Regions from separate parts of the Streptomyces sp. NPDC102259 genome, predicted to be linked through region 4. Evidence: riboswitches for the same ligand, from Rfam matches in the RefSeq annotation. Region 4 holds a riboswitch; each other region holds the start of a gene.
What was found. Region 4 has a riboswitch for cobalamin ahead of ACIRPU_RS05750 (energy-coupling factor ABC transporter permease). Riboswitches for the same ligand answer to the same signal wherever they lie in the genome.
Positions count from the first base shown of each region.

Region 1: another riboswitch for cobalamin. It lies ahead of ACIRPU_RS03645 (prenyltransferase/squalene oxidase repeat-containing protein); the one in region 4 lies ahead of ACIRPU_RS05750 (energy-coupling factor ABC transporter permease).
Region 2: another riboswitch for cobalamin. It lies ahead of ACIRPU_RS25305 (cobalamin biosynthesis protein); the one in region 4 lies ahead of ACIRPU_RS05750 (energy-coupling factor ABC transporter permease).
Region 3: another riboswitch for cobalamin. It lies ahead of ACIRPU_RS34505 (CbtB-domain containing protein); the one in region 4 lies ahead of ACIRPU_RS05750 (energy-coupling factor ABC transporter permease).

Region 1 covers NZ_JBIWMA010000001.1:815,284-818,480, reverse strand. The annotation lists gene ACIRPU_RS03655 (serine/threonine-protein kinase) at 1-473, shown strand, start outside; gene ACIRPU_RS03650 (phosphotransferase) at 486-1,223, opposite strand; cobalamin riboswitch at 1,301-1,442, shown strand; gene ACIRPU_RS03645 (prenyltransferase/squalene oxidase repeat-containing protein) at 1,564-2,814, shown strand; gene ACIRPU_RS03640 (SCO2322 family protein) at 2,811-3,197, shown strand, end outside.
Region 2 covers NZ_JBIWMA010000011.1:230,379-233,575, reverse strand. The annotation lists gene ACIRPU_RS25315 (anion permease) at 1-936, shown strand, start outside; gene ACIRPU_RS25310 (hypothetical protein) at 971-1,192, shown strand; cobalamin riboswitch at 1,323-1,465, shown strand; gene ACIRPU_RS25305 (cobalamin biosynthesis protein) at 1,565-2,563, shown strand; gene ACIRPU_RS25300 (cobyric acid synthase) at 2,560-3,197, shown strand, end outside.
Region 3 covers NZ_JBIWMA010000021.1:73,839-77,035, reverse strand. The annotation lists gene ACIRPU_RS34510 (enoyl-CoA hydratase/isomerase family protein) at 301-1,401, shown strand; cobalamin riboswitch at 1,481-1,623, shown strand; gene ACIRPU_RS34505 (CbtB-domain containing protein) at 1,660-1,881, shown strand; gene ACIRPU_RS34500 (CbtA family protein) at 1,906-2,667, shown strand; gene ACIRPU_RS34495 (hypothetical protein) at 2,883-3,038, shown strand; gene ACIRPU_RS34490 (FAD-dependent oxidoreductase) at 3,035-3,197, shown strand, end outside.
Region 4 covers NZ_JBIWMA010000002.1:248,078-251,274, forward strand. The annotation lists gene cbiQ (cobalt ECF transporter T component CbiQ) at 1-93, opposite strand, end outside; gene ACIRPU_RS05745 (energy-coupling factor ABC transporter substrate-binding protein) at 100-516, opposite strand; gene ACIRPU_RS05750 (energy-coupling factor ABC transporter permease) at 513-1,262, opposite strand; cobalamin riboswitch at 1,292-1,504, opposite strand; gene ACIRPU_RS05755 (PucR family transcriptional regulator) at 1,755-2,831, shown strand; gene ACIRPU_RS05760 (hypothetical protein) at 2,941-3,197, shown strand, end outside.

The DNA.
Region 1 (3,197 bases), on a different contig from region 4:
CGTCGGCGTCCTCGTCGACAGCCGCGCCGGACTCGGTGGCCGGTGACCGCACAGCGGAGGAGGGTGCGGCCCCCTCCTCGACCACGCCCAAGACACCGCAGGCCACCGCCTACCCCCTCCAGTGGCTCGACGCGAAGACCTCGCTGGACGTCAGGGAGCCGGTCCGGCGCGAGGACAGCAAGGGGGACATCCGCTTCACCTGCGAGCAGACCGGCTGCGCGCTGGAGAGCGACACCAGCGTGTTCTCCATGCTGTACGGCGACCCCGGCGGCTCCCTCGACTCGTGCCGCATCCTCCTCACCGGCGCCAAGAGCCACCGGCTCCCCCTCGCCGCGGCGGCGGCCGGCAGCGAGATCTGCGTCAAGCACCCCTCCGGGGACATCGCGCTGCTCGTGATCCAGGTGAAGTCGACCGCGCTGCCGGACATCGCCTTCGTGACCGCGGACATGACGGTCTGGCGGGCGGCCCAGTAGTGCTACTACTGGTCAGCAGCCCGCCGTCGACCTGATCAACTCAGCTGCCGGCAGGAGGAGTTGTGTCTCCTCGCGGCTCATCGTCGGGTTGGCCGCCCGTCTCCGTAGGGCCTCCGCCAGGCCCTCCTCGGAGGGGTCGGCGAGCAGCGCGGTCAGCATCGCCCGGGCCGGGCCGGCGATCGGCTGGGGAGAGACGGCCACCTGGGCGAGGATCACCGCGGACATGCCCCAGTCGAGCCCGGGGCGCCCCTCCTCCGCGTTGGCCCAGTCGATGACCCGGGGGCCGTCGGGCGTGAGGATCACGTTGTCCGGGTGGAGGTCCAGGTGCAGCATGCGGGCGTCGGCCGAGAGCCGTCCCGGCAGGGCGTGCAGCTCGCGCAGCAGCCGGGCGAGGACGGCCCCCGCCTCCTCGGCGTCCAGGGCGCCCGCCCCGAACGCGTGGAGCATCGTCGGCCCGTCCAGCCGCTCCATCACCAGGTCGGCGCGTGCGCCGGAGGGCCGTACGGCGGGTGCGGGGTAGCCGTGCCGGCGCACATGTGTCATCACGGCCGCGAGGACGGCCGAGTCCTCCCGGCCCTCCCGGTCGCGGCGCAGCACCCACGCCTCGTCGATCTCGTACACGTCGGCCGTTCGGCCCGAGCCGAGCAGTCGGCCCGGCAGCTCGGCGAACGGCCCGCCCGCCAGTCCGCCCGGCAGTCCGCCCGACAGCTCGCCCGGCAGCCCGCCCGGCGCCCTCCCCGTATGGGTCATGGTCAGAAGATATCGGGGCTTCCCGGCCCTCCCGGGGCGCTTTCACAGCCACCCCTCAGGCGTCCGGCTACCTGCCGGTAGAGTGGCCGCGTCGTCATCACGCCCGTACAGGGGGAAGCCGGTGCAATTCCGGCGCTGACCCGCAACCGTGAGCCGTCCGAGCCGTCCAAGTAGGCGCGGTGGCAAGCCGGATCGCCCGGTACGGGACCGTGACCGGCTCACGTGCGTCGGCAGGCCCGTCGTCGCACGGCACCGTCGAGGTATACGGAGCCGAGCCGCCGGGATGTCCCGTGCTGCCCGGCCGCGTGACCTCACCGACCGGGAGAGGCACCCGCCGATCATGAACATCCGCCGCAGCGCCGCCGCTCTGGCCGCCGCCACCGTCGTGCTGGGTGTCGCCGTCCCCGCCGTCGCCGCCACCCCGTCCCCGACCCCAACCCCGTCGGTGGCGATATCCGACGGGCTGTACGGGACCACCGATCCGACGTACGACGGCGTCTGGCGCCAGTCGCTGGCCCTGCTCGCGCAGCGGACCACGGGCGTCACTCCCGCCGACCGGGCCGTGGCCTGGCTGACCGGGCAGCAGTGCGCGAACGGCGCCTTCGCCGCGTTCCGCGCGGACACCGCCAAGGCGTGCGACGCCAAGCTGATGGTGGACACCAACAGCACGGCGGCGGCCGTCCAGGCGCTGGCCGCGCTGGGCGGTCACCAGGCCGAGACCGAGAAGGCCGTCACCTGGCTGAAGTCGGTCCAGAACGCCGACGGCGGCTGGAGCTACACGCCCGGCGGCGCGAGCGACGCGAACTCCACCTCCGTCGTGGCGGGGGCGATGGCGGCGGCCGGGCAGCAGCCCGCGCAGGTGAAGAAGGCCGGCAAGTCGTCGTACGACGCTCTCGTCAAGCTCTCCATCCGGTGCGACGACGACGCCGAGGGCGGCGCGTTCGCGTACCAGCCGGACAAGAAGGGCGGACTCGCGGCCAACGCCGACGCGACGGCGGCGGGCGTGCTCGGCGCCCTCGGCAAGGGGTTCGTGACGAAGGCGGGCACGGCGCCGAAGGACGGCTACGCCTGCGGCAACTCCCCCGAGCCGCTCACCCCGTTCGAGCTCGCCCGCAACGGCTCGGCGTACCTCGCCCAGTCGGTCCAGGAAGCCGGCTACCTGAAGTCCGCCCTCCCCGGCGCCGAGGACCAGCCCGACTACGGCAACACCGCCGACGCCGTCGTCGCCCTCGCCGCGCAGGGGTGGACCAAGTTCGCGAAGAAGCCCCTCGGCTGGCTCGAGCAGAACTCCGCGGCCTGGGCGAAGCAGAGCGGCCCCGCCGCCTACGCCCAGCTGATCTTCGCGGCCCACGCGATGGGCGCCGACCCCCGCCACTTCGGCGGCGCCGACCTGGTCGCCCAGCTCAACGCGACGGGCCCGGCCCCGCAGGCCGCGACGAAGGCCACCGATCAGGCGGCCGACACCGACGCCGACAAGAAGGACGACTCGGATTCCGGTTACGGCGTCTGGTGGATCGTCGGCGTCTTCCTCGTCGTCGGTATCGGCATCGGCTTCCTGATCAGCGGCCGTGGCAGGAAGCGACAGCCGTGACGCGCCGGTGCGCCGCCCTCGTCCTCGCCGCGCTGCTGCTGTCCCTGACCGGCACGGTTCAGTCGGCCCAGGCCGCCGGCTACCGCTACTGGTCCTTCTGGGACCGTTCCGGCGACCGCTGGACGTACGCCACCCAGGGGCCGTCCACCGCCCGCCCCGCCGACGGCGACGTCCAGGGCTTCCGGTTCGCGGTGAGCGCGGACTCCCAGGACGCCTCGCAGCCGCGCGGCGCGGCCTCCTTCGCGGCGATCTGCGCGAGGACGCCCGCGCGGGACGACACGAAGCGGGTGGCCCTGGTCATCGACTTCGGCACGGCGGCCGACGCCCCGAGCGGCGAGACCCCGCCGTCGCCGCGCACGGCCTGCGCCCGGGTCTCCCCCGAC
Region 2 (3,197 bases), on a different contig from region 4:
GGTCTGATCGGCGCCACCATCGCGTCGGCCGGCACGGGCGCGGTGCACGGTGACGCGCTGGTCACCAAGGTGCTGATCCCGGCGATCGCGGCGCCGATCGTCGCGGGCGTCGCGGCGATGCTCGCGACCCGCCTCTCCTACACCCTCGGCAAGAAGGCCGACGGCAAGGCCGCGGCGAAGGGCTACCGCACGGGCCAGATCGCCTCGGCCGGCCTGGTCTCCCTCGCGCACGGCACCAACGACGCGCAGAAGACGATGGGCATCATCACCCTGGCCCTGGTGGCCGGCGGTGTCGTGGCCCCCGACTCCGACCCGCCCACCTGGGTCATCCTCTCCGCCGGCCTGGCCATCGCGCTCGGCACCTACCTCGGCGGCTGGCGGATCATCCGCACCATGGGCAAGGGCCTGACCGACCTCCAGCCGCAGCAGGGCTTCGCCGCCCAGACCAGCGCGGCCACGGTCATCCTGGCCTCCTCGCACCTCGGCTTCTCCCTCTCCACCACGCACTCGGTCTCCGGTGCCGTGATGGGCGCCGGGCTGGGCCGCAAGGGCGGGGTGGTCCGCTGGTCGACGGCGACCCGGATGTTCGTCGCCTGGGGCCTGACGCTCCCGGCCGCGGCCCTGGTGGGCGCGCTCGCCGAGGCCGTCACCGGCCTGGGCGACTGGGGCACGGCCCTCGTGGCGGTCTTCCTGATCGCCTCCAGCGCGGCCATCTGGAAGGTCTCCCGGCGCGAGGTCGTCGACGCCTCGAACGTCAACGAGCCCGAGGAGCCCGCGGGCGTCGTCACGACGGCGATCGCCGCCGTCACCCCGCCGCCCGCCGGCATCCTGGCCGAGGACCTCACGGCCGGCCTCACGGCGGACCTGACGGCCACGATCCCCGCCCCGTCCGCAGAGCCCGCGACCCCCGCCGCTCCGCCGGCCGCGGCCGTCTGAGCCCGCGCACCCGGCACGAAGGAAGAGAAGCAGCATGAAGATCGACTGGGCAGCCCTGGGCTCCGTCTTCGGCGTCAGCCTCGTGGTCACCGTAGGCCTCGTCGCCCTGTTCACCCTCGGCATCATGGGCCTGTCGCGGCAGGAACGCGCGTCGGCGCAGGGCGGCTCGGCCACCCTCGCGGTGACCGGCACGTACGCCTGCTTCGCGGCCTGCGCGGCGGCGGTGGCGTACGGGATCTCACTGATCGTCGCCTGACGCACCATCCGAACACCCCTGGGGTGCGGGACGGATCACCGTCCCGCACCCCTTGGCGTTCGCGGCCCCGCCGACCGGCCCCGTGTGGGGTTCTGCACACTCCAGCCTCGCAGGTCAACAGCAAGTTGACGGCTCTTGCGGGCCGTGGTGGACTGCCCGAGCCATGTACGGCAGCAGAAGAGGAAGCCGGTGTGAATCCGGCGCGGTCCCGCCACTGTGACCGGGGTAGAAACCCCCGGGAGCCAGGAACTCTCGCCGCCGGTCTCGTCGAACCAGGGCGTGGACACCCTGAGTGAGGACATATCGCCATGCTCGCTCGGCCGTTGAGGTACAGCACCAGGTCGCTGCCCGACCCCACGGCCGGCTGAGCCGATGCGTGCCGATCGCCTCTACGCGTACGGCGCCGCCACCGGCCTCCTGGGCGACCTGCTGCTCGGCGATCCGCGCCGAGGGCATCCGGTCGCCGCGTTCGGGCGGGCCGCCGGTGCCGTCGAGCGGCTGCTGTGGCGGGACCACCGGGGACAGGGCGCCCTCCACGCCGTCGTGTGCGCGGGCGGGGTCGTGGCCCTGGGAGCAGTCGCCGAGCAGGCCGTACGCCGTTCCCCCGCCGCTTCACTCGCTCTGGTCTCCGCCGCCACCTGGGCCGTGGTCGGGGGCAGTTCGCTGGTCCGGGAGGCCCGGGCCATCGGGCGGGCGCTCGAAGCGGGGGACGTCGAGGCCGCCCGGGAGCGGCTGCCGCATCTGTGCGGGCGGGATCCGCAGGCGCTGGACGCCGACGGGATCGCCCGGGCGGTCGTGGAGTCCGTCGCCGAGAACACCTCCGACGCCGTCGTGGGGGCGCTGGTGTGGGGAGCCGTGGGCGGAGTGCCGGGCCTGGTCGGGTTCCGGGCCGTCAACACCCTGGACGCGATGGTGGGTCACCGGTCGCCGAGGTATCTGCGGTACGGCTGGGCCGCCGCCCGCCTCGACGACGTCGCCGGATGGCCGGGAGCCCGGCTGACCGCCGTGCTCGCCACCGTCGCGGGAGGCGATCCCCGAGGCGCCGTACGAGCCTGGCGGGCCGACGCCCGTAAGCATCCGAGCCCCAACGCCGGGCCGGTGGAGGCGTCGTTCGCGGGCGCCCTCGGGGTGCGGCTGGGCGGGACCCTGTCGTACGCCGGGCGGGTCGAGCACCGGCCCGTGCTGAACGGCGCGGCCGGGCGGCCCGTCGTCGCCCGGGACATCGAACGTGCCGCGCGGCTCTCCCGCCGCGTCGGTCTGCTCGCGCTCGGCGTGACCGTCGCCGCGCGCGTCGTCGCCACGAGCATCGTCGCGAGCAACCAGCGCGACCAGAGGAACCAGGGGAACCAGCTGAAGGGGCGTACGACATGAGCGGGGGTCTGGGCGGGGGTCTCCTCGTCGCCGGCACCACCTCCGACGCCGGCAAGAGCGTCGTCACGGCCGGGATCTGCCGGTGGCTGGTGCGGCAGGGGGTGAAGGTCGCGCCCTTCAAGGCGCAGAACATGTCCCTGAACTCGTTCGTGACGACGGAGGGCGCCGAGATCGGGCGAGCCCAGGCCATGCAGGCTCAGGCCTGCCGGGTGGAGCCGACCGCGCTGATGAACCCCGTGCTGCTCAAGCCGGGCGGTGAACAGAGCAGTCAGGTCGTGCTCCTCGGCAAGCCGGTGGGCGAGATGAGCGCCCGTGGGTATCACGGCGGACGGCAGCAGAAACTCCTCGGAACCGTTCTCGACTGCCTCGCCGAGTTGCGGGGCACGTATGACGCGGTGATCTGTGAGGGGGCGGGCAGTCCGGCCGAGATCAACCTGCGGCGGACCGACATCGTGAACATGGGGATCGCGCGGGGCGCGCGGCTGCCCGTGCTCGTCGTCGGCGACATCGACCGCGGGGGCGTCTTCGCCTCGTTCTTCGGCACCGTCGCCCTGCTCTCGCCCGAGGACCAGGAACTCGTCGCCGGGTTCCTCGTCAACAAGTTCCGCGGGGACGTCTCCCTGTTGGAGCCGGG
Region 3 (3,197 bases), on a different contig from region 4:
CCGCCGGCGTCCGGGAACCGAGAATCGGAGCCGGTGGACAGGGCCCGCCCACCATCCGCTTCGGGGCGAGCCCTGTCCGCGTGCCCGGTGCGCCACCGGCACCGGCTGCCCGGTGACCGACCGGGCTCCTTGCCTCCACGGGGCCGGGGCTTCCCCGGCGAGCACGGCATGGAGAAGATCGTCCTGGAGAGGATCGTCCTGGAGAAGATCGTCCATGACCTGTGCGTCCCAGTGGATCCTGGAAGGAAGCGACGAGATCATGCGCGTCATCGTGGCCCGCGGCCTGACGGAGGCATCCGGATGAACGACATCGAGGACCCCGTCCTGCTGCACACCGCCGGCCGAGCCGCCCACATCACGCTCAACCGACCGAGGGCCATCAACGCCCTGAACCACACGATGGTGCGCCGGATCGACGAGGCGCTGGCCGTCTGGGAGCGCGACCCGGGCGTCGGGGCCGTCGTCCTCTCCGGGGCGGGGGAGCGCGGCCTGTGCGCGGGCGGCGACATCCGCGCCGTCCACGACGACGCCCGCGACGGCGACGGCACCGCCTCGGCCGCCTTCTGGCGCGACGAGTACCACCTCAACGCCCGCATCGCCCGTTACCCCAAGCCCTACGTCGCCCTGATGGACGGCATCGTGATGGGCGGCGGTGTCGGCGTCTCCGCGCACGGCAGCGTCCGGGTGGTCACCGAGCGGTCGAGGATCGCGATGCCCGAGACCGGCATCGGCTTCGTGCCGGACGTCGGCGGCACCCATCTGCTCGCCCGCGCCCCCGGCGGACTGGGCACCCATCTCGCCCTGACGGGGGCGCAGATCGGCGCCGGGGACGGGGTGTTGTGCGGGCTCGCCGACCACTACGTACCGTCCGGGTCGCTCCGCGACTTCGTCGACGACCTCGCCGAGCTGCCCGTCCGGGAAGCCCTGGACCGCCATGCACAGCCGCTGCCCGCGGGGGAGTTGGCGGGGCGCCGGGAGTGGATCGACAGCTGTTACGCGGCCGACACCGTCGAGGAGATCGTCCGACGGCTGTTCGCCCACGGCGACCCGGCGGCCAAGGAGGCCGCTGAGACCCTGTCGGCCAAGTCGCCCACCGCACTCAAGGTCACCCTGGCCGCCGTGCGCCGCGCCGCGCGGCTCGGCGCGCTGGAGCGGGTGCTGGAACAGGAGTACCGCGTCTCCTGCGCGGCCCTGACCACGCCCGACCTGGTCGAGGGCATCCGGGCCCAGGTCATCGACAAGGACCGCGACCCGCGTTGGTCGCCGGCCACTCTCGCCGAGGTCACGGCGGCCGACGTGGAGCGCTTCTTCACTCCGCTCGGCGAGCGTGAACTCGGGCTGCCCGGACCCGATGCGACCCCGGATGCGACCGCGGAGGCGGCCCCGGAGGCAGCCCGGTGAGCCGAACCGACGCGGTGATCCGGGCCACTTGGCCGTGGAGAGGGGTATCACGCCAGGTGGGGCGGTATTGGCCGACGGCCCCACACGCGGTACCGTCGCTCTGATATCGACGACGGCGAGACGGAAGCCGGTGGGAATCCGGCACGGTCGCGCCACTGTGGACGGTGTACCCCGAAGGGGCGCACCGCGAGTCAGACCCGTGGCCGTCGTCATGTGCACCACCGAGATGGGACGCGAACTCCCAGAGGAGGTCTTGCCATGGCGCAGCATGTCGCCCAGCCGACTACCAGCACGCCCGTCGTACCCGCCAAGTTGCCGTTGAAGGACATCGCCCCGTGGGCGGTCTTCTTCGGCGTCCTGATGCTGGTCCTGCTGTACTTCGTCGGCGCGGAGCAAGGCGCGACCGCCGTCGTCTCCGGCGAGGACGTTCACGAGTGGGTGCACGACGCCCGCCACCTGCTCGGTTTCCCCTGCCACTGATCCGAGGGGAACCCCAGCACACCCATGAACTCCGCAACGGTAAGGAATCTGCTCGTGCGGGGCATGCTCGCCGGCCTCGCCGCCGGCGTGCTCGCCCTGATCGTCGCCTACTTCCTCGGTGAGCCGAACGTCGACAGCGCGATCGGCTTCGAGGAGTCCCACGCCGCAGGCCACGAGCACCACGAGGTGGAACTCGTCTCCCGCAGCCTCCAGTCCACGGCCGGCCTCGCCACCGGCGTGCTGATCTACGGGGTGGCCTTCGGCGGCATCGCCGCCCTCGCCTTCTGCTTCGCCCTCGGCCGCGTCGGCCGGTTCACCCCGCGGGCCACGGCCCTGCTCCTGTCGGGGACCGCCCTGCTGGCCGTGTACGTCGTGCCGTTCCTGAAGTACCCGGCCAATCCGCCCGCGGTCGGCGACGCCGACACCATCGGCAAGCGGACCACCCTGTACTTCCTGATGATGGTGCTCAGCGTCCTCCTCGCGGTCGCCGCGGTGATCCTGGGCAAGCGGCTGGCGCCGAGGCTGGGCGCCTGGCACGCCACCGTCGCCGCCGTCCTCGGCTTCGTGCTCGTCATCGGAGTGGCCTACGAGTTCCTGCCGGCCGTCAACGAGGTGCCGAGCGACTTCCCGGCGGCCCTGCTGTGGCGGTTCCGCCTGTCCGCCCTCGCCCTGCAGGTCACGCTCTGGACGGGCTTCGGCCTCGTCTTCGGCGAACTGGCCGAACGGCTGCTGCACCCCAGGCCCGCCACGGTGACCGCGGGCACGCCGGTGGCCGCCCCCCGGTGACCTGACCGGCGTCACGACCCGACGAGAGGGCCCACGGAAACCATCCCGGGGGCCCTCTCGCGTGCGCGGGCCCGCCGTGATGATCGTGGCCGCACGTCGGGACCGGTCGGCGCCCGCGCCCGAGACCACCGACCTGCGGCCTGCCCAGGACCGGGCGTCCGCGGGCTGAAAGCCTCGCCCCGCCGGCCCGTGCCGAGGACTCCGAGCCCGCGCCGGTGGCGAGGCCCACCCGCTACGCCCCCTCCACCTGCGACCCGCTCCACCCCCTCCACCTGCGACCCGAGGACCTGGTCGCCCGTACGATCGAGTCCGCTGCCACGGCCCGCGTTCCGCTCACGGGCACCGGCCGGATCCCTGGGGAGGGACTGTGATCGCCGTAGTAGGCGCCGGACTCATGGGCGCGGCCACCGCCTGGCAACTGGCCCGCGGGGGCCACGAGGTCACGCTGATCGAGGCGTACGACGTCGGCCACCGGCACGGCAGCTCGCACGGCAGCTCACGGATCTTCCGGCGGGCGTACGCCGACCCTC
Region 4 (3,197 bases):
GAGCACGGTGAGGCCCAGTCCGAGCACGGCCTTGTCCACGGGGTGGCGGTGGCGCCAGCGGCTGCTGTGCGCCGCCGCGTCGATCGGCAGCACGCGGGCTCAGGTCCGTTCGGGAGCGGACGCGTCGGAGGCGCTCTCGGACCTCTGAGCGCTCTCGGACACCTTGGCGTCGGCGTCCCCCTTGGCTTCCCCCGTGGCGTCCCGCTGGGCCAGGGCCCGGAGTTCGCCCTGCCGCCGCCCCCGGTGCAGACCGAAGTAGTAGGCGAGGACCCCCGCGCCGAGGGCCGCCTGGAGGGCGAAGAGGGCTGACTCGATCTCGCCGGACGGCGGTTCGTACAGGGGTGAGAACCAGGGTTCGTAGTCCGGCCGGATCTCGGTGATCGTCGTCTCCGCCTCCGTGTCGGCGCCCGTGAACGGCTCCTCCTTGTGGTCGCCGAGCCCGAGGGCCAGCGGCAGGACGGCCAGCGCGGCCACCACGAACAGCAGCAGGGCGTTGATCTTCGCGTTACGGCTCACCGGGCCACCGCCCCGGCACCGGTCCCGGCGTCGGTATCGGCGTCGCCTTCGGTCCCGGCGTCGGCATCGGCTTTGGTCCGGCCGGTCGGCACGAGCACGCCCAGCCTGGTCAGTTCACCCTTGCTGGACTGGGTCAGCAGCCGCATCACGAACACCGTGAGGAGCCCCTCGCTGACCGCGAGCGGGATCTGGGTGACGGCGAAGATGGAGCCGAACTTGCCGAGCGCGCCCGGGAATCCGCTGCTGGGGTCCGGGAAGGCGAGCGCCAGCTGCACGCTGGTGACGCAGTAGGTGGACAGGTCGGCCACGAACGCGCCGAAGAACACCGTGACCATCAGCGGCACGTCGAACCGCCGCAGCAGCCGGTAGACCGCGTAACCGGCCCAGGGCCCGACGACGGCCATGGAGAAGACGTTGGCGCCGAGCGTGGTCAGGCCGCCGTGGGCGAGCAACAGGGCCTGGAAGAGCAGGGTGATGGTGCCCAGCACCGCCATGATCGGCGGCCGGAACAGGATGGCGCCGAGCCCCGTGCCGGTGGGGTGCGAGCAACTCCCGGTCACCGACGGCAGTTTCAGCGCGGACAGGACGAACGTGAAGGCTCCGGAGGCGCCGAGGAGCAGGGTGCTCTCGGGATTCTCCTTGACCTCACGGGTGAGTGACCGTACTCCGTGGACGACGAATGGCGCGGATGCGACGCCCCAGGCGATCGCATGCGCCGGAGGCAGAAAACCCTCGGCTATGTGCATGGCTGAGCAGACCCTCTCCAGCACCTCGTGGATGGTTGACGTGCCTTGGCCGGTCTCCTGGCTCACGGGTACCACCGCCCGTGCTCCGCCTTCCCGGGTCCCAAGGACCCAGTGGCTGCCCGCGAGGGCCGGAGCCGGACTTCCCGATCACAGTGGCGAGGGCCGCACCGGCATCACACCGGATTTCCCGTTCACCGAGGCGTGGTGACAGTAGTGCCCGCACAGAGGCTCTGACAAGCGGAGATGCGAGGCGCGAGGACGGCGGACGACGTCGCCCCCGGCGCACGCCGCCGTCCGAGGGCCCGACGAAATGCCGTGACCGTACGGTCGGCGTAGGGCCCGCCGACAGGGCACCGTCGGTCAGGCCGACCTGATCCGAACGACAGGCCCTGGGCGGCCCCGCAGCCCGCCGGACGCACCCAAGGGCACTCCGCCGCCGTACCGTTCGGTGGGAACATGTGTCCGACCATGCTTCATCCGAACGGGGAGACCATGACCGGCCCGCACGCGCCCGAGCCGTTCCTCGACGGATTCGACCGGATCCTGGCGGACGCCGCGACCACGGGCCGCAGGCTGACCCGCGACGAGATCGAGTCCCGCCGGGCGCTCGGCGCACGGGCGGCCGAGGCCGGACGCGGCTGGCGCGGTCTGGTCCGCGCGCATCTCGCGGCCGGCCGGGAGAGCCGTCCACGGGACGCCGATCCCGACAGCGTCCTCGCCGTCGTCGAACAGGCCGTGGACGCCTTCGCCGACGGCTACGAGCGCGCACAGCGGCTGGTGATCCGCGAAGAGGAGGCGGCCCGCCGCGAGTTCATCGACGACCTGCTCCACGGGCGCGGGCCCGCCGGCCAACTCGCCGCCCGTTCCGAACGGTTCGGCCTACGGCTGTCCCGCGCCCACGCGGTCGCGGTGGCCGAGGGCCCGGAGAGGTACGACGAGACCGACCCCGTTCCCCGGCAGGTGGCGGACGAGCTGTACGGCCGCTTCGAGAACCGCCGCATCCTGTTCACCACCAAGGACGGCCGGATGGTGTGCATCGCCCCCGCCGACCAGGACGAGGTCCTCATCCACTTCGCCCAGCAGGCCCGCGCCGCCGCGGGCCGGGCCCAGGTCGCCATCGGCCGGCCCAGGCCGGGCCCGGTCGGTATCGGGCACAGCTACGAAGAGGCCCTCAACACCCTGGACGTGGCCCAGCGCATGGGCCTCGACGAGCCGCTGCTGCGCGCCTTGGACCTGCTGGTCTTCCCCGTCCTGGCCCGGGACCGGCAGGCACTGGTGGACCTGGTGCAGAGCGCTCTGGGACCGCTGGAACGGGCGCGCGGCGGGGCACAGCCCCTGCTCGACACCCTCACCGCGTACTTCGACACCGGCTGTGTGGCCGCCGCGACGGCCCGGCGGCTCTCGCTCAGCGTGCGGGCGCTCACCTACCGCCTGGCCCGCATCCACACGCTGACCGGCACCGATCCCACCGACCCCGCCCACCGCTACACCTTGCAGACCGCGGTCATCGGCGCCCGACTGCTCGACTGGCCGACCAGACCCCTGAACCCGGCCGAGGTCTCCTCATAGGGGTACACGCTGCGCTCGACGGCCGGGTGGGAGAATACGTGCCCAGGTCCACGCTGCCGTGGCGGCCGGGCGTTTCGGGGGCATGCAGGACCGGAAGGAAGCGTGCGGCATGATCGAGTGGGTGTCCCTCCGGGCCGGCGCCCGGCCCGTGCCCCAGCCCGTCTCCACCCCGGTGGTGTGGGCCACGGCCTTCGGCGGCGCGCTCGTCCTGGTGGCCGTGCACAACATGCTGGTGGGCTCGGACCGCCCCGGGTTCGCGCTGGCCGCCCTGTCTCTCCTGGCGGCCCTGTTGGGACTGTGCGCCCGCTTCACCGCGGCCCCGGGTACGGCCGTTCTGTGCTGGCTGACCCTCAACGGATTCGCCGT